Regions from separate parts of the Neobacillus sedimentimangrovi genome, predicted to be linked through region 4. Evidence: riboswitches for the same ligand, from Rfam matches in the RefSeq annotation. Region 4 holds a riboswitch; each other region holds the start of a gene.
The links. A riboswitch is a leader RNA that binds a small molecule or an ion and turns the genes downstream of it on or off. The one in region 4 is predicted to bind S-adenosylmethionine.

Region 1 (4,725 bases), on a different contig from region 4:
GTAACAGAATCGCCAATGACAATTTTATAAATGTCTTCATTTTGATTAAGTTTACGGATAATGCTAGGCTTACAGCAGCCACAGTTATTATCACAATACTTATCACATGTGTACGGCCAAAGGATGTTGATTCGATCTCCGGAAAAATCAGCTTCATTACAAAATACTCCGGAAAAAGGACCATAGTCCTTCAAAATGGGATTAACGAAAAAGTCAATACCACCGCTGACGATGTAAAACGGGATGTTTTCCTCACGGGCAAATTGAACTAATTCTTTAAAACCTGGACGAATCTTTGCATTTTCAATGGCGAAAGTCGTGATCTCCTCCTTCATACTACTTGGTAGGAGTGAAAAAAGCTTACCAACACCTTCACATATGGAAATTTGCTGCGAGAGTATTTGGTCTTTTATTTCGACCCACTCAGGCGGAGCAAATTTTTTCATTATCGCAATTATATTATCACTTTCGGTAATCGTTCCATCAAAATCACAATAAATCACTGGCTTTGTCATGATATAGCCACCTCAACATTTCCCCATAGTTGCAAAGCTTTTTTTAATTCCGGATAGTATTCGGCCCCTTCAGCAAGCAGTTTTCCCTGAAGTATGGTATCAATAGCCTGCCTAAATGCCAGACCTCCTCCTCGAGCCCCATCCGGATGGCCATGAACTCCTCCGCCTGCATTAATAACAGAATCAATTCCAAAATCCTTGATTAATAGTGGAACTAATCCTGGATGTATACCTGCCGATGGAACAGGAAATGACGTTTTAAGTGTATCTTGCTTTGTTAATTCACTGGCAATAGCAATGGCAGAGTCTTTTTCCAGTGCCACTGTTCCATAAGGCGATGGGAACAATGAAAAATCTGCTCCTGCATAGCGTAAAAGTTTACCTAATAAAAGAGAATGGGAGATACCATAAATAGGAGAAGAAGTGAACGCTCCGCTAAAAGACGGGTGTGCCATAATTGGCAAAGCAATTTCCTCATCTTCTCTCAACTCTTGAAGGACATCGAGACCATAAGTGAAAACATTGAAAAGGAGCACATCCGCACCAATTTCAGCTGCTTTTCTCGCTTTATCTCTAAGTTGATACGTTCTTCCAGTCAAATTAACGGCATAAAGAGTACGATGTCCCGTTTCTTCATAGACTTCCTGAAGGGCCCTTTTCCCATTAAAGATACGTTTTTCAAAAGGTGTCAATTCATTTTCAAACAAAATTTCATCGTCCTTTACCAGATCAATCCCACCTAGGGCCTGCTCTTTTAGCTGTTCAGTCAAAAAATGAATATCCTTACCAAGCACACCTTTAAAAATACTCATTACCAATGGTCTATCAAACACATTTAATTTCTTACGAATCCCTTCAATTCCAAACCTTGGACCTGGAAATTGACTTTTTAAAAGATCATCGAATTGTAAATCTATTAATTTTATTTTTCCATCTAGGGAAAGTTTCCCAAAAACCGTTGTTAAGATTGCAGGTAGGTCACTAGAAAAATTGATTGTCGGGTAGGCAATTCGGATTAATGTTTGATTATCCTGTTCCGAAGGTAAACCCTCAATCGATACCACTCGACCTTTGTGCTTACGCAATTGGTTTTGTTCAAGTTCAGGAAGTTTCGTCCAAGAACCGACTGTCAGTCCTAAGGCAATATCTTCCGCTTTCTTGTCTGGATTTTTTTCATCATGTAGTAGATAAGTAGCAATTAATTCAGACATTATGACACTTCCTTTTCATTTTCTGCAATAAAAAAACCTCTTCGAAAAGAAGAGGTTAGCAGACATTACTAACATCTTCTCATCTTTCAGCTTCCCGCTGCAAGAATTAGCACCGTGCCTTACAATGGGTAAGGTCGGTTGCCGGGCTTCATTGGGCTAGTCCCTCCGCCTGCTCTTGATAAGAAAATGATTATTTTTCCGTATTTATTGTTTTCAAGTGAATTAACTTATTTTGGATTATCCCAAGAAAACAAAATATTGTCAACCTATTTTTTAAAAATTTCTAAACTGCTTATTCTTCTGACAGCCTCTTTCAAGCGTTCTTCAGAAGATAATAAGCCAACTCGGACATAGCCTTCTCCATAAGTACCAAATCCAATTCCGGGCGCTACTATGATATGGGCTTTTTCCAAAAGAAAATTTGCAAACTCCTCGGAAGTAAAGCCCTGCGGTACTTTTAACCAAGCAAAAAATGAACCTTTAGGAGCGGTAACATTCCAACCAATGGACCGGAGGCCTTCAATGAGGACATTCCTCCTCCGTTCATACATTTGATTCAATTCCCTCACACAATCTTGAGGTCCTGTCAGCGCCATTGCTGCTGCCTCTTGAACAGCACCAAACAAACTGACATAAAGGTGGTCCTGTAACAGTTCCAGTGAAGAAATAACACTTTCATTACCTACTGCAAAAGCAACACGCCATCCAGCCATATTATATGTTTTAGATAAGGTGTAAATTTCAATGCCCACTTCTTTTGCCCCTTTTGTTTGGAGGAAGCTTGTCGGTTTTACACCATCAAATCCAATTGCTCCATAGGCAAAGTCATGGACAATGCATATATCATATTTTTCTGCCAGTTCAACGGTTTCCGCGAAAAAATCGGGTGTAGCAATTACCCCTGTTGGATTATTTGGATAATTGAGGAACATTAGTTTTGCCTTTTCCAATACATCATCAGCAATTTCATCGTATTTTGGCAAAAATTGATTTTCTTCTTTTAACGGCATGGTAACCATTTCTGCTTTTGCCATGGCCACTCCTGACCAATAATCAGGATAACCGGGATCTGGAACTAGTACATTATCTCCAGGATTTAATAAACATTGGGGAAGTTCAACTAATCCAGCCTTACCTCCGAATAATATGGCAACTTCTTTTTCAGGATGAATCTTAACTCCATATTCCCTTTGATAAAAATCGGCAACAGCTTGCTTTAAATATCCAAACCCTTGAAATGGGGAATATTTATGATTTATGGGATTAGTTGCTGCCTCCTGAAGTTTGGAAACAATATGGTCTGGTGTTGGTTGATCAGGATTTCCCTGTCCCAGATTAATTACATCAAAGCCTTTTTCTATATATTGACCTGCTTTTTTAACAAGGGATGCAAAAAATTGTTTCGGAAGGCGATTTAATAAATCTGATCGTGGAAACTGTTTCAATTTCTCTCACCTACTTTACCTTGATTCAATTTTCACTAGAATACTAGCTAACAATATTAAAACTTTTATTAGGAATTGTAAAGGGAAAATAAATAATTTTCGAAAATGATTGACATCTACACAATTGAACTGATATATTTTTTAAGAATCGATAAAATTTTATAAAATAACTACTCTTATCAAGAGCTGGCTGAGGGATTTGGCCCATTGAAGCCCAGCAACCGACCGTAATACCATTGTGAAATGGGGCGCTTTTCTTCCGCGCCAGGATATCCTGTAAGGCACGGTGCTAATTCCAACAGAAAGTTAATCTTTCTGAAAGATAAGAGGTACGACAGACAAATATCGTCTTCGCAGCCTCTTTCAATCAGAAAGAGGCTTTTTATTTGGTTTGTAATTGAGTTCGCATGGAATTTTCCTCAAACTAAGGAGGTAATATTGATGACCGTTTTAAATCCATTAATCTATCAACCATTAAACGAAAAAACTGCAATTAAAAAGGCTTTAGATTTAAAGCTATTTCCTGAAGATGCTGATTTAACCTGCAAGGAAATTGGTGACGGAAACCTCAATCTAGTTTTTCATATTGTCGATCAAAAACATAACCAAAGTATCATCATTAAACAAGCCCTGCCATACGCAAAGGTTGTAGGTGAAAGTTGGCCACTAACCCTTCATCGGGCAAAAATTGAAGCTGATGCCTTAAAAACTTTTGGACAAATTGCTCCGGATTATGTTCCAAAGGTATATTACACAGATGATCAATTAGCCATTACTGTAATGGAAGACCTTTCTCACTTATCAATTGCCCGTAAAGGATTTATCCAAGGTGAGACTTTTCCGCTTATCTCTTTACACCTTGGTGAATATTTAGCCAAAACTTTATTTTTTACATCCGATTACGGTCTTGGTTCTGGGGCTAAAAAGGAACAAGTTCAAAAATTTATTAATCCCGAGCTTTGTAAAATTACCGAAGACCTAATTTTTACGGATCCTTACTTTGATGCGGAAACAAATGAATTTGAGGAAGGTTTGCGGCCTGCAGTAGAAGAACTATGGAAGGATGAGGAGTTAAAGTTTCATGTTAACGTGTTGAAAAAAATCTTTTTAACTGACGCAGAAGTTCTCCTTCACGGTGATTTGCATACAGGAAGCATGTTTGCTGATAATCAACAAACAAAAATAATTGATCCTGAATTCGCCTTCTATGGACCAGCTGGTTTCGATATTGGCCAGGTTTTTGCCAACCTGTTGTTCCAAGTCATTGTGAATGAAAAACACCGTGATGTATTTATCCAACATGTGGAAACGGTTTGGAATGTGTTCCAAGTTCAATTCTCACAGCTGTGGGAAAAGGAAAATAAAGAGCCGTTAGCAAACACAACATCCTTTTTACATTATCATCTAGCCAAATATTTCGAGGATGCCCTTGGTTATACAGGCTGCGAATTAATCCGCAGAACAATCGGCCTAGCACATGTAGCAGATTTGGATAGTATTCAAGATGAACAAACTAGACTGGCTGCAAAACAAAAAACGCTTGAACTAGGAAAG
Region 2 (4,725 bases), on a different contig from region 4:
CGACAACAACGGTTTTTGAGGAACGGGTTGCACTTTTGGAAGGAGGGGTTGGAGCACTTGCGGTAGCAAGTGGTATGGCAGCCATAACGCTCGCGATTCTTAACCTTGCCGAAGCTGGAGATGAAATTGTGTCAGCTTCCACACTATATGGTGGAACATACAATTTATTTGCTGTGACTCTTCCTAAATACGGGATTAACGTAAAGTTCGTCGACCCAGAGGATCCGGAGAATTTCCGGGCAGCTATTACGGAAAAAACAAAAGCGGTCTTTGCTGAAACTGTTGGAAATCCAAGTTTGCGCGTGTTGGATATCGAAAAAGTGGCAAATATTGCACATGAAGCGGGTATTCCATTAATTGTTGATAATACTTTTGCCACTCCATATTTATGCCGTCCGATTGAGCATGGGGCAGATATTGTGGTTCACTCTGCTACAAAGTGGCTGTTAGGAAATGGTACGACAACAGGAGGCATCATTGTAGATGGTGGTAAATTTGATTGGAATTCTCCGAAATTCCCTGGCTTCACTACTCCAGATCCAAGCTACAATAACCTTGTTTATGCGGAGGCACTGGGACCACTTGCGTATATTATTAAAGCACGTGTTCAACTGCTTAGAGACATGGGACCTTCGTTAAGTCCACAAAATGCGTTTCAATTTGTATTAGGATTGGAAACATTGCATGTGCGTATGAAAGAGCATGTAGCCAATGCGAAAGAGGTCGTTAAGTACTTGAAGAACCATCCAGCGGTCGAGTGGGTTTCTTATCCAGGGGATGCTTCTCACCCTGACTATGAGCTTGCTCAAAAGTATCTGCCTAAAGGGGCTGGTTCAATTGTTATCTTCGGAATAAAAGGTGGAAGAGAAGCTGGGGCAAAATTAATAGATTCCATTAAGATTTGGGCGCATGTAGCGAATGTCGGTGATGCCAAGAGCTTGATTATTCACCCGGCAAGCACCACCCATCAACAGCTCGATGTGGAAGGATTAAAGGCATCTGGTGTGTCAGAAGACTTAATTCGTTTATCTATTGGGATTGAAAATGTAGAGGATTTAATTGAAGATTTAGAAGATGCCATTGAAGTAGCAACAGGTATTACCTCTTTGAAAACGAAAGCCTAAGTATTATTAAAAATTTCCATTGACACCTGTTTTTATCCGTGATACGATAGCCTTCGTAAAATATTTTCTGACTTATACACAGCGATGTGTTAACTGAATATAGGATTGCTTAAACGCTCTTATCAAGAGAGGTGGAGGGATGTGCCCAATGAAGCCCGGCAACCGTCAATTCTTTGAATTGAAATGGTGCCAATTCACACAAAGCATTTTGCTTTGAGAGATGGGAGAAAGGATTGTTGTTTTATGATGCCTTTCTGCCTGTGCAGAAAGGCATTTTTTTATAAGATCATATTGGGGGCAAGAAATTCCTTTTTGCCCGCCAATGATAGAATCCTTTTCAGAAAAAAAGTCAAAATATAAATTTAATTCGGATAAGAAGCAGGTGAGTTCATGATATCGATCAAAAACGTCCGAAAGATTTTTCCTTCCAAGCATGGCCTGCTTAAAGCTGTGGATGAAGTGAATCTTGAAATTAAAGAAGGCGAAATCTTCGGAATCATCGGATATAGTGGTGCCGGAAAGAGTACTTTAATTCGTATGCTGAATGGTTTGGAAATTCCAACAGATGGTTCTGTAACAGTGGCGGGCCGGGAAATTTCCAAAATTAAAGGAAGCGAGCTTCGGCAGGCAAGGCAAGAAATTAGTATGATTTTTCAGCATTTCAACCTTTTGTGGTCAAGAACAGTTAGTGAAAATATTGCTTTCCCATTAGAAATTGCTGGTGTGAAAGCCCCAGAGAGGAAAAAACGGGTAGCCGAGTTGATTAAATTAGTTGGTCTAGAAGGTAGAGAAGATGCCTATCCATCTCAACTAAGTGGAGGTCAGAAGCAAAGGGTCGGGATTGCTCGAGCGCTGGCAAATAATCCAAAAGTTTTGCTTTGTGATGAAGCAACCTCTGCACTTGATCCACAGACTACAGATTCCATTTTGGATCTATTAGTCGATATTAACAAAAAACTAGGTTTAACGATTGTGTTAATTACCCATGAAATGCATGTCATCAGGAAAATCTGTCATCGTGTAGCTGTTATGGAAAGTGGAAGAATTGTTGAACTTGGTCAGGTTCTAGATGTGTTTAAAAACCCTAAACAGCCGATTACAAAGCGATTTGTTCAACAAGTGACAGAGCCGGAAGAAGCAAAAGAAACCATCGAGCATTTACTGGAGCGTTATCATTCAGGTTCCATTGTCAAGTTAACCTTTATTGGTGATTCTGCTGAACAGCCACTGATCACCCATCTAATTCGTCATCACCATGTGACAGTCAATATATTACAAGGTAAGATTTCGCAAACGCAAAGCGGTTCGTACGGATCTCTTTTCATTCATATCGACGGGGACCAAGCAGAAATCAGTAGAGCCATAGAATATATTCGTTCCCAAAAGGTAGGAGTGGAGGTGGTTACAGGTGAATAATCAAGAAGGTTACTTTCAAAATGTCGATTGGTCGGCGATGTGGCAGGCAACGGTGGAAACTTTATATATGACGGGCATTTCCGTATTGATTACATTTGTGTTGGGCATCATTCTTGGTATGCTTTTATTCTTAACATCACCGGGAAATTTATGGGCAAATAAGCCGATTAACTTAGTCATAAGTGCAATCGTAAATATTTTCCGTTCCATACCATTTATTATTTTGATTGTATTATTAATTCCATTAACCATGTTAATCTTTCAAACAATGATTGGCGAAAATGCAGCATTGCCAGCTTTAATTATTGGTTCCGCTCCGTTCTATGCAAGAATGGTTGAAATTGGCCTTCGTGAAATTGATAAAGGTGTTATTGAAGCTGCCAAATCCATGGGAGCAACTACGGGAACGATTATTTGGAAGGTATTGTTACCGGAATCCATGCCGGCACTTGTTTCCGGAATTACGGTAACAGCCATTGCCTTGGTTAGCTATACAGCCATGGCGGGTGTCATAGGTGCAGGAGGATTGGGAAATCTCGCCTATCTTCAAGGATTCCAGCGAGGACATAATGACGTAACCTTGGTTGCTACCATTATCATTTTAGTTATAGTATTTGCGATTCAATTTATTGGTGATTTTATCACTTCAAAATTAGATAAACGATAAAGGGGAGTTTAGACAATGAAAAAATGGTTAAGTGTATTTTTTGCTTTAACGCTTGCTTTTGTTCTTGCTGCTTGTGGAACAGGAAATGACAAAGAAAACGCTGGAGATAGCGGGGATAAAGCATCGAAAGAAACAAAAACATTAGTGGTCGGTGCATCCAACGTACCACATGCTGAAATTTTAGAAGAAGCAAAACCACTATTAAAGGAGAAAGGCATTGACCTGAAAATCGAGACATTCCAAGATTATGTATTACCTAACAAGTCTTTAGCATCTAAAGAATTGGATGCTAACTACTTCCAGCATATCCCTTACTTGAATGCTCAAAATGAAGAATTCGGTTATGGATTTGTCAATGCAGGTGGTATCCATATTGAGCCAATTGGTGTTTATTCCAAAAAGTACAAAAAACTTAGCGACCTTCCAGAAGGTGCACATCTTATCATGAGTAACTCTGTCGCTGACCATGGGCGTCTTTTATCCTTACTTGAAAAAGAAGGACTAATTAAATTAAAAGACGGCATTGATAAGACAAAAGCTGAAATTAAAGATGTAGTAGAGAATCCTAAGAAGCTTAAATTTGATGCAAACTATGAGGCAGCACTTCTTCCGCAAATCTATAATAAAGGTGAAGGGGATGCCGTGTTAATCAACTCTAACTACGCGATCGATGCCGGCTTAAATCCATTAAAAGATTCAATCGCTATTGAAGATAAAGAGTCTCCATATGTAAACGTCATTGCCGTTCGTAAAGGGGACGAAAATAGAGAAAAAATCAAGGCGCTTATCGAAGTTCTACATTCAAAAGAAATCCAAGATTTCATTTTAGAAAAATATGATGGTGCTGTTGTACCAGTATCTGAATAATTAATATAAGTAGAAAAAAGGTTAGAAAAGTCAGTGAGGATGATTCACTGGCTTTTCTTATTTCTTTACATTGAAACAAGATTTGATGGTAAAAATAGATTTGATATGTACCATTGGCAATTATATTGAAAATGGGTTATGATTTTATTCGAGTTTATTTTACATATTTTTTATCTACTATGAATATCTGAAATTTGATTCTAATCTGAAATTCATTCTCAATTAGCCATCCTTTATTGAAAATAAAAGCTAGGTTTATACAGTATAAAGGTTGCTAACACCTTTAATTTGTTATAAGATTGTAATGAGAATAAATTGAGAATGATGTTAGAGACGTTAGGATCTGATAATACAAACATTCTTTGTCGGAGGTATTAATATGGCTGGATCAACTTTAACAATCAAGGATTTACATGTGGCAATTGATGGAAAAGAAATTTTAAAAGGTGTAAACCTTGAAGTAAAAGGCGGAGAGATTCACGCAATCATGGGACCAAACGGAACTGGTAAATCCACTTTATCAGCAGCGATCATGGGTCATCCAAAATATGAAGTAACAAGTGGTAGCATCACACTAGATGGTCAAGATGTTTTAGAAATGGAAGTAGATGAGCGTGCACGTGCTGGTCTATTTTTAGCCATGCAATATCC
Region 3 (4,725 bases), on a different contig from region 4:
ATTGGATACAAGAAAAAGTCCTAATATGGCAGAAGAATTTATCAAATAAGTAATAAAAATTAAAGAAATCATGACATCTGTCATGATTTTTCTTGTTCTGAAAGATATTTTTCTATTAGTTCCATCGAAAATCCTTTACGATAAAGTGTCTGTTTCATTCTTTGCTTCCATTCATAACCATCATATTTAGAAAGCTTCCGTAAAGCCTTCTCCCCTTGATAGCGGATGGCTTCCATTTCCTCGTCCTCTTCTTTATGCCTATCCATATCATCTATCACAATGTGGATGACCTCGTATGGATACCCTTTTCTTAACAACATTTGCTCAAGTTTTTGCTTTTGAATGCGAAATGATTCTTTCAAATTTTTTTTGAAAAACTTTTCACTGATTTTTGATACTTTTTCAATTTGCTGCTCTTGAGGAAACTCGTCAAGTGCCTGATTAATCAAGGCTTCAGAGATTCCTTTTTCCTTTAATTCCATCTTGATTACCTCTGGACCTTTATCAGTCGTGTTAACCTGTGTCCGAACATAGGCAGCAGCAAATTCACAGTCGTTTAAATATTTTTGTTCAGAAAGTTTCAGTAATACTTCATTTATTACCGGCTCATCCACCTCTTTTGAAATAAGGTAATCCCGCACTTCTTTTTCCGATCTCATTCTCCTCGCCAAGTAATGGACAGCTAAATTGTATGCCTTACGGATATCATCTTGATACTGAATTTCCATTAATGAAAACTCATCAATTTCCATTCCTTTTTTTAGATGAAATTTTATTAAAACATCACTATCTACACTAAATGCAAATTCTTCTCCTTGACCGGAATCCATATAAATATTGAACCGGTCTTTATTTTTCTGCTGTGTGGTGATTTTTGTAATGATTCCCATATCCCTTCACCTCACCTCTACTTTACCATTGAGTACATTTGTTATGAAGGAAAAAGATATTGGTATTCCATTGACCCTTAACTTATTAAATATATTTCCTAAAATACGGTATCATTCCATTTTTAAAAGGTAAAAATGGAGATGGGTACATTATGTACCATTTTACTTATTAAAATAATGGAAAGGATGATCAAATTGTCGGAAAAAAAGAAAAGAAATAGAGATCGTGAAAGAAGCCATTTAACAAGTATGCAAGAAGTTACATACGGCCATGAATTTAAAATGGCTGACAGAGCAGGCGGGTATTTAAAAAATAAAAGGTAATACCCAAACTGATTAATTTTTTCCATTAATCGACCCCATCCAAATTGTAAAAGCTAGTAAAGGGAGCATATTAAGCTCCACTAGTCACATTTGAAAGGGGTATTTTAATGGGCCGCTCAAGAGGACAAAAAACTCGTGATCGTAATAAAGCTTCACTCCCACAAGTTCCTAAAAACATGAAATCTGACGGAAATGATGTAGAATTCTCTAAAGAAATGGCAGATGGAGCTGACCTTGAGGCACTTTCCCGGGCCAATGCCGCCAACCAACGTGTCAATGCACGCAGAAAAAAATAATGGTGAAAAGAGTAAATGAAGCAGGTTTTTACCTGCTTCTTATTTTAATTAACTGTCACAGATTCCTTGGAAACGATTTTGGATTGAAACTCTCCTTCGATGGAAAAATAACGAATAGCGGTTTGTTGCTTTTCAAGGTGATTTAGATCATCCTTAGACGCTTTAACGACAAAAATCCCTTCCCCAATTTCTTCTTCAAGGCTAATGAATGGAGGGCAATTATATGGTATTAATCCTTGTACAAGCCAATATTTTATTTTTTTATGCTGTTTTGGAAGTACAGAAGAAGTTTTCACAGTTAGCTTCTTGGAGGATGACGATTGACAAACATAAACAAGATCTTCGATTACTGCACTTGCGGTTGGGAACATCCCAGCACCTGGACCTTGAAGTGTAATCCGTCCTACCAGATCGGAATGCACGGCTACTGCATTTTCTATCCCTTCCACATGATAAAAAGGGTGCTCACTTCCTACTAGAACAGGTTTAACCGATGCTTTAACTTGATTTCCCTCATTGATTAGGCTGGCAATATGTTTAAACTTCAATCCAATTTTTCCGGCAGTTTCCATCAATTCACTTGTTATGGAAGTGATTCCTTCTCGCTCAACTTCATCCCACTCAGGTTCCACTCCAAAGGCGATTTGGCTTAGAATCATTGTTTTATAAAATGCATCAAAGCCTTCAACATCATTCGTAGGATTCGCTTCTGCATAACCATTTTCCTGCGCCTGCAACAAACTTTCTTCAAACGACTGTTTTTTCTCTCTCATTTCTGTAAGAATAAAATTTGATGTACCATTTAAAATCCCTTCAATCTGCTGGACACGGTTAATTTTTAATAACTGTCTCAACGTTTGAATGACTGGTATTCCTCCGGCTACCGTTGCCTCGAATCCAACAGATACACTATTCTTTTCCGCCAGCTCAAGTAGCTCTTTTCCATGATGGGCGAACATTTCCTTATTAGCTGTAATCACGTGGCAGCCCCGCTGAATGACATTTTTCAAATATGTAAAAGCAGGTTCCTTATCGACAATTGCTTCAACAACCACATCCAGTTGAGGCAGTTGAAGGATTTCTTCAAAATTGGTAGTAACAAAAACTTCATCATGAATATTTCTTTTTCGATCTTTGTTTTTAATTAGAATAGCCGCTACTTCGACCTTTTTTCCTAAAACAGCTGACAGCTCATCAGAATGAGATTGAATGGTCCGATAAACTCCTTCACCAACCGTACCAAATCCGAGTATTGCCACTTTAATTACAGACATTTTCTCTTCCACCCCTTTACTAAAATGAAAAACCCTCTTCATAAGAAGAGGGCTTTTGTTTCCTCCTCTTATCTTTCAGGTAATAAACCTGCAGGAATTAGCACCTTTTCAAGGAATACCTTGAAGGTTGCCGGGCTTCATTGGGCCTAGTCCCTCCGCCACTCTGGATAAGAGTTATATTTCACTATTCATTATTTTCCAACATATTAATAACAATAATAGTCAACTATACTAAGGATGTCAATATTTCTCTTTTCAGAATAATCAATAAAACTTGTAAGAATTGATAAATTAGTACAAGTACACTAGGGTGAAAAGCATTTAAACTCCTGCGCAAATTCTGGTCAGGGATAAACCGCAGGCTAAATCACTTAGAAAATTCTCCAGTCCTCAAAAAACGAAGAACGTGGAGTAAAAATGATCTGTAAAGTATATCACTGTCTATTTTTAAAAGGGTTTTTCCATTCCATAAGAACCGCATAATTACAAGATTCTTCATCCTCGAGATAATCTTTGGCAATCCCAAGAGGAACTCTCCCGCATCGGAGTAGAAACGTGATAACAGGATCCTTTAACTGCCCGCTAATAATGGCTTGCAAATAGGCTTCTGGTGACATTTGATCAGCCACTTTATGGTAGCCTGGCATACGCCCTCCTCCGAGCAATCGATCATACCCTTTTTCAATTACGACATGGTACATAGCCTGCATCATTAATTTTCCTAGCCCAAGTTTGCGATACTTGGGACGAACACTAATGTCGACAATATATAAAGTATTACCGTTAGGGTCATGATTGCGAATATAACCGTGGTCAGTGATCTCTCCCCACGTATGGGCAGCATCATTTGGATCAAAGTCTACGCAAAGTCCGGTAAGTGACCCAGCTAATTCCCCATTGATCTCAACACATAAAGCTCCTTCTGGAAAAAGAGTAACATGATTGGTTAATTGCTCTTTGTTCCACCACAATTCCGATGGAAAAGGAGGTGGAAAACATTCGGACTGGATTTCAATAAGCTGATCAAAGTCGTCTTTCGTATAATTGCGAATACAAACTGGAATCGGACGATCTTGGTCAAAAACATACAATTCACTGTGATACACTTTACCAACCCCTCCATAAAACTATTTATAGTTCTTCTTTTTTTATTTCCAATCAGTGTACAGATCGGTTCTACGGTCGCGCCATGTCGTGACAGAACCACGCTCGCGAACTTCATATAATAATTGAAGGTCAAGGTCTGCGGTTACGATCATGTCATTATTGATTTCCCCTTGTACCTGTATGCCCTGCGGAGGGAATGGAATATCATTCGGTGTGATAACAGCAGCCTGCGCAAAATTAGCTCGCATAAAATCAACGGTTGGCAATGAGCCGACTGTTCCTGTTAGAACCACATATACCTGATTTTCAATTGCCCGAGCATGGCAGGTGTACCGGACTCGGTGGAACCCGTGGCGATCATCGGTACAAGATGGACAGAAAATAACGTCTGCTCCTTTTGCCTTGGCCATACGGACGATTTCTGGAAATTCAATATCATAGCAAGTTAGAATGGCTATTTTTCCTTTTTCCGTTTCAAAAATTTGAAACGAATCTCCTTTGGCCATATTCCATTCGTTAACTTCGGTTGGAGTAATATGAAGTTTGGCCTGCTCGCCAATTCTGCCATCTGGATAAAATAAATGTGCTGTGTTATATAACTTGCCGTTTTTTTCTAAAACATGAGTTCCGGCAATAATATGCATATTGGTTTCTTTAGCGAATTTCGTGAACAGTTCACGGTAACTTTCAGTAAAGCTTGGTAAGTCGTTAATCGTTAAACTGTTCCCTTTTTCGTCTCCGATGGACAAAAGCTGTGTTGTAAAGAATTCAGGAAAAAGGACAAATTCAGCCCCAAATTCCTGGGCAGTTTTTATATAATGTTCACATTGAGCG
Region 4 (4,725 bases):
TTGTACTTTTGTTTCCTCTGATGGTGTTTTGATTCCAAGGGAATGAATCCATTTCTTGGCCACTGCTTTTTCTTTCCTACGATCTAAAAAGCCATATCCTTTTGTAAATTCATTTAAATGAGCCGCAGTCAAATTGGTTGCTACGGATTCATTAACTAGAATTCCTTCTTTTCGACGCTCCTCCGGCACTAAGGCAATTCCTTTCTTAACAGCGTCAAAAGGGTTTTTGATTTTAAGCTTATTCCCTTTCAGTAGTACTTCCCCCGCAGACCATTTTTCTGCACCAAATAATGCTTTACAAAGCTCTGTTTTCCCAGCCCCGACAAGTCCAGCAATCCCAACCACCTCACCGGCACGAACATAAATATGTAAATCCTTTAACTTATTAGTGTCGGATAGACCTTTTACTTCGAGCACGGTATTTCCTGCTACTGTTTCCCTTGCTGGAAATTGCTCCTCAAGCTTTTGGCCAAGCATATGTTCCACCACCTGATTTGGTGTTGTGTCAGGCACCTTTTCTTTAACAACCAATTCTCCGTTTCTCATAATCGTTATTTCATCGCATATTTCAAAGATTTCCGGAAGACGGTGAGAGATAAAAATGATCCCAACTCCTTTTTCCTTTAAATCTCGTACAATTCGAAAAAGTTCTTTCGTCTCCATATGACTTAATGGTGCCGTTGGCTCATCCAAAATGAGAAATTTACACTGATTTGAGATTGCACGGGCAATCAAAACCATCTGTTTTTCAGCAAGCGTCAACTCGCTTACCAATTTCTTAATCGAAAGGTTGATATTCATGCTCCTGAGAATTTCTGTTGCTCTCTCGTGAATTTCTCCCCATTTTATCCACTGCTTCTTCCCCATGTTATGTATGGTATCAAGCAACATAATATTCTCAGCCACCGTCAAGTATGGAATTAAGGCCGTATCGACTTCCTGGTAAACCATTTGAATCCCGGCATCTTGGGCTTGTTTCGGTGTGCGGATCATTACAGTCTGTCCTCCGAGCCTAATTTCGCCTGAATAATGATCATAGGCACCAGAGAGAACTTTCATCAAAGTGGATTTCCCCGCTCCATTTGCTCCAATTAGTGCATGAATGGTTCCCGATTCCATCGAAAAATGAACTCCGTTTAATGCCTTAACACCGGAAAATTCAATTGAGATGTTTTTCATCTCTAACTTTGTTTGCATCAAGTTGACACCCCCTTCATCAGTACACTCTCTTCGCCCACCGAAAAGAGTGTACCTATCCCCATTATTTCTGATAATGTTCCTTTAACTTCTTCATCCACTCTTCTTCAAATTCATCCGATTTTCCCCATCCAGGAACAATGGTGGCTAGATTCACCATATTAACTGGTTCCTTCGATTTCTGAACTTCTTCTTGCGAAATGAGTGATGCTTCCAAATCGTACGTTTGTGGAGTTTCTTCACCAGCAAGTTTTTTCGCCAGTAATCTCATATCAACAGCACCGATTAATTTTGGGTCCACTGCTGCTGTATACTTCCACGCACTTTTATCCCTTTGAATTTCTTGCAAATCGGCATTAGAAACGTCAATTCCATATATTTTTACCTCTTCACGTCCTGCTTCTTTCAGTGCTCGAGCTGCTCCAATAGCAAAGGCATCCCATGTAGCAAAAATCGCATCCAGTTTTCCTTTTGGATATTTATTTAACATGGCAGCAACAGCGTTTTGTGTTTGGACACTAGTGTCAGCAGATGCTACCCCAAAACGTTCGACTTCCTTTATGCCAGGATTTTTCGATAATACCTCTTGATAAACCTTATTTCTTCGAACCATTGGAGGGAATCCATCCACCCAAAGGTAGGCGATATTGGCTTTTCCGTTCGTATCCTTGACTAGCTGCTCAAGTGCCAATGTCGCTAATGCCTCATCATCTTGGGAAGTTAACGTAACCCCCTCCACTTCGGCAAGCTTTGGATTAGAGTCAAAAGCTACCACACTTTTCCCTTTTTCTACGATTTTCTTTACATCATTCACTGTCGCATCATCGTCACCGTGGGAAATGATAAAACCATCATAATTCTGATTTAATGCCTGATTAATCGCATCATGGAACTTAGCTGTATCCCCATTTGCCGTAAACACATCAACCTGAAAACCTAAAGCCTCACCTTCTTCTTTTGCTCCGGCTAAAAATTGAGCAGTATGATCATCCCCACCAATTTTTCGAACAACCTTAATCTTTACTGGATCTCCTTTGGCAAAACGCTCTGGTACTCCTTCAATGGACACCTTTTTATTCCCGCTTGCCTGTTTGGAATCTCCCCCTGATGCACAGCCTGTTAACAAAAGTGATACGGCTAATGCGGAAACAAGCGTTGTTTTAAAAAATTTTCTTTTCATTTTGAAACTCCCCCTATTACTCTTTTGTTTGTTTTCCCATCGGAAAAGTATGTATTTATCTAAAATAAAAAACCTCTCCAGAAAAGAGAGGTTTCATCACCAATAAATCGGACTACTCCTCTCTTATCTATCAAAACACAATTGTTTTGCAGGAATTAGCACCAATTCCGTTTGGAACGGTTGCCGGGCATCATTGGGCCTGTCCCTCAGCCACTCTTGATAAGAGAATTCCATTTCATTTTTTCAACTATAAGTAATACACTAAATTTATACTCCTGTTAACAAGTTGTCAATAGTATTTTGAATTTTATAATAAAAATTCTATTGGTATTTCCTTCCTTAAGGATAAACTTCCTATTTCACTTTTTCAGAAATTTCATTATAATAATATTTAGAGAATCGAAATATTTATGCAGAAAGAAGTGTTAAAGCTGTGACTCAGCAAGAACGTACAAAGCATAATTTGTGGATTCTATGGTTTGCTAACTTCTTTGTTGCTGGAAGTATGACGATGGTGCTTCCTTTTATCTCATTATACATCGAATCGATGGGAAATTTTTCAGAAACCTATGTCGAGCATTGGTCAGGCATTACATTTGGAATTACCTTTGTCTCTGCCTTCTTGTTTTCTCCGATTTGGGGTAAAATTGGCGACCGGTACGGAAGGAAAAAGATTTTAATTATCTCTGGTCTTGGCATGGGATTATCTATATTGTTTATCAGTTTTGCTGAATCTGTTTGGGAGTTATTACTGTTTCGCTTTTTCATGGGTTTTTTTTCTGGATTTATTCCTATGTCGCAAGCGTTTATATCGACACAAACACCGAAAGAAATTGCTGGCCGAATTTTAGGCACGTTACAAACAGGAAGTATAACAGGAACTTTATTAGGACCCATGGTCGGCGGCGTTCTAGCAGATGCATTTGGCTACTCTGCCACCTTTAAATGGACTTCGTTTTTCATTTTCTTCTCTGCCCTGCTTGTGATGGCTACAAAAGAGTTCAGAATTGAAATGAAACAAGGGGAGCAATCCCATTACTCAAGCAAAGAAGTCATTTTACATATTATTAAAAACCCTGTCATGCTAACTGTCCTACTCATCTCAACTCTAGTCCAGATCGCGCACTTCAGCATTCAACCCATCCTATCCCTATTTGTGGCTAAACTGCATGGCCCTGTGAACATCGCCTTTTATTCGGGAATTGCCTTTTCCGCTGCAGGTCTAGGGAATCTTTTAATGTCTCGAAACTGGGGTAAAATTGCGGATAAACACGGATATATTAAAGTACTCGTGATTCTATTATTTTTTTCAGGAATTGTTTATTTGCCAGGAGCAGCTGTCACAGAATATTGGCAATTAGTGGTGATCCGCTTTATCCTTGGAGTAGCCATCGGAGGAATCATTCCTGTCCGTATTGCCTATATTCGTCAAGAAGCTCCCATTGCTATGCAAGGAGAAGTACTTGGCTATAACAATAGTTTAAGGTTTCTTGGAAATATCATTGGTCCAATGATGGGCGGCTTCATTTCCAGTTATCTAGGATTTTCAGCTGTATTTATTAGCACTAGTGCCTTGCTTCTTATCAGCGGGGTGATCTTACTTATATCCATGCATAAACATCTAAAGCTGGCAAAACATACGGCTTAATAGTAAAAATACTCCCCTTTGGTAAACAGATTTTTATTTTTTAACCTGTCCACCTTATGAGGAGCATATCATTACGCTCTAAGCATTTTTTGTTAGATAAATAACCATTTGAGCAGGATAGGAAAATCCTGCTTTTTAGAATGCCAAATTCGCTTTCCGTTTTGTGAAATCTACATTTTGATAATAACTGTTTTTTACTAGAATATTAGGTCCTAGACATTTAACTGCCGTACAATGACAGCTTAATTCTTTCGCTAATTTTGAAGATTGCCATGTTTCATAAGCATCCAAGAGACTAGTCGTTTGAATGTTTCCAAGCGGAGGAGCGTCTCCAAAATCGGTCACAATAATATCACCATTAAAAATATTAACATTAAGACGAGAACGCCCATCCGGGTCATTTCGGACAGTCACATTTTTGCTTGAATGAAGCCGTTTTAATAAGTCTAAATCTTCTTGTTTGCTGCTGCAAGCATAGAATGGCAGTGTGCCGAACAGCATCCATACATTCTCATCCCGGATGTCCAGCAAATGATGGATCGCTGAACGCAATTCATCCAGTGACAAAACTTCAAGATTTCCAGCAAAATCGCTTGGATACATCGGATGGACCTCGTGCCGCTGGCAAAGCATTTCATCGACAATTTGTCGGTGGATTTTTTCCAAATAAGGCAATGTCCGTTTATTTAACATCGTCTCG

Region 1: it holds a riboswitch for S-adenosylmethionine, as region 4 does, so the genes downstream of both, mtnW (2,3-diketo-5-methylthiopentyl-1-phosphate enolase) here and GZA11_RS09565 (sugar ABC transporter substrate-binding protein) in region 4, are expected to answer to the same signal.
Region 2: it holds a riboswitch for S-adenosylmethionine, as region 4 does, so the genes downstream of both, GZA11_RS03955 (methionine ABC transporter ATP-binding protein) here and GZA11_RS09565 (sugar ABC transporter substrate-binding protein) in region 4, are expected to answer to the same signal.
Region 3: it holds a riboswitch for S-adenosylmethionine, as region 4 does, so the genes downstream of both, GZA11_RS08495 (homoserine dehydrogenase) here and GZA11_RS09565 (sugar ABC transporter substrate-binding protein) in region 4, are expected to answer to the same signal.

What each region holds. Positions count from the first base shown of each region.
Region 1 covers NZ_JAAFZF010000039.1:21,497-26,221, reverse strand. Annotated here, with positions in the region: gene GZA11_RS12395 (2-hydroxy-3-keto-5-methylthiopentenyl-1-phosphate phosphatase) at 1-515, opposite strand, end outside; gene mtnW (2,3-diketo-5-methylthiopentyl-1-phosphate enolase) at 512-1,726, opposite strand; SAM riboswitch class I at 1,803-1,911, opposite strand; gene GZA11_RS12385 (pyridoxal phosphate-dependent aminotransferase) at 1,993-3,171, opposite strand; SAM riboswitch class I at 3,345-3,500, shown strand; gene mtnK (S-methyl-5-thioribose kinase) at 3,613-4,725, shown strand, end outside.
Region 2 covers NZ_JAAFZF010000006.1:8,324-13,048, reverse strand. Annotated here, with positions in the region: gene GZA11_RS03960 (O-acetylhomoserine aminocarboxypropyltransferase/cysteine synthase family protein) at 1-1,124, shown strand, start outside; SAM riboswitch class I at 1,241-1,351, shown strand; gene GZA11_RS03955 (methionine ABC transporter ATP-binding protein) at 1,515-2,540, shown strand; gene GZA11_RS03950 (methionine ABC transporter permease) at 2,578-3,207, shown strand; gene GZA11_RS03945 (MetQ/NlpA family ABC transporter substrate-binding protein) at 3,223-4,074, shown strand; gene sufC (Fe-S cluster assembly ATPase SufC) at 4,454-4,725, shown strand, end outside.
Region 3 covers NZ_JAAFZF010000019.1:25,462-30,186, forward strand. Annotated here, with positions in the region: gene GZA11_RS08475 (sodium:solute symporter family protein) at 1-49, shown strand, start outside; gene recX (recombination regulator RecX) at 81-890, opposite strand; gene GZA11_RS08485 (YfhE family protein) at 1,086-1,214, shown strand; gene GZA11_RS08490 (YfhD family protein) at 1,322-1,510, shown strand; gene GZA11_RS08495 (homoserine dehydrogenase) at 1,555-2,784, opposite strand; SAM riboswitch class I at 2,850-2,958, opposite strand; gene GZA11_RS08500 (GNAT family N-acetyltransferase) at 3,219-3,890, opposite strand; gene GZA11_RS08505 (carbon-nitrogen hydrolase family protein) at 3,933-4,725, opposite strand, start outside.
Region 4 covers NZ_JAAFZF010000024.1:12,824-17,548, forward strand. Annotated here, with positions in the region: gene GZA11_RS09560 (sugar ABC transporter ATP-binding protein) at 1-1,197, opposite strand, end outside; gene GZA11_RS09565 (sugar ABC transporter substrate-binding protein) at 1,262-2,377, opposite strand; SAM riboswitch class I at 2,498-2,603, opposite strand; gene GZA11_RS09570 (MFS transporter) at 2,811-4,025, shown strand; gene yfkAB (radical SAM/CxCxxxxC motif protein YfkAB) at 4,161-4,725, opposite strand, start outside.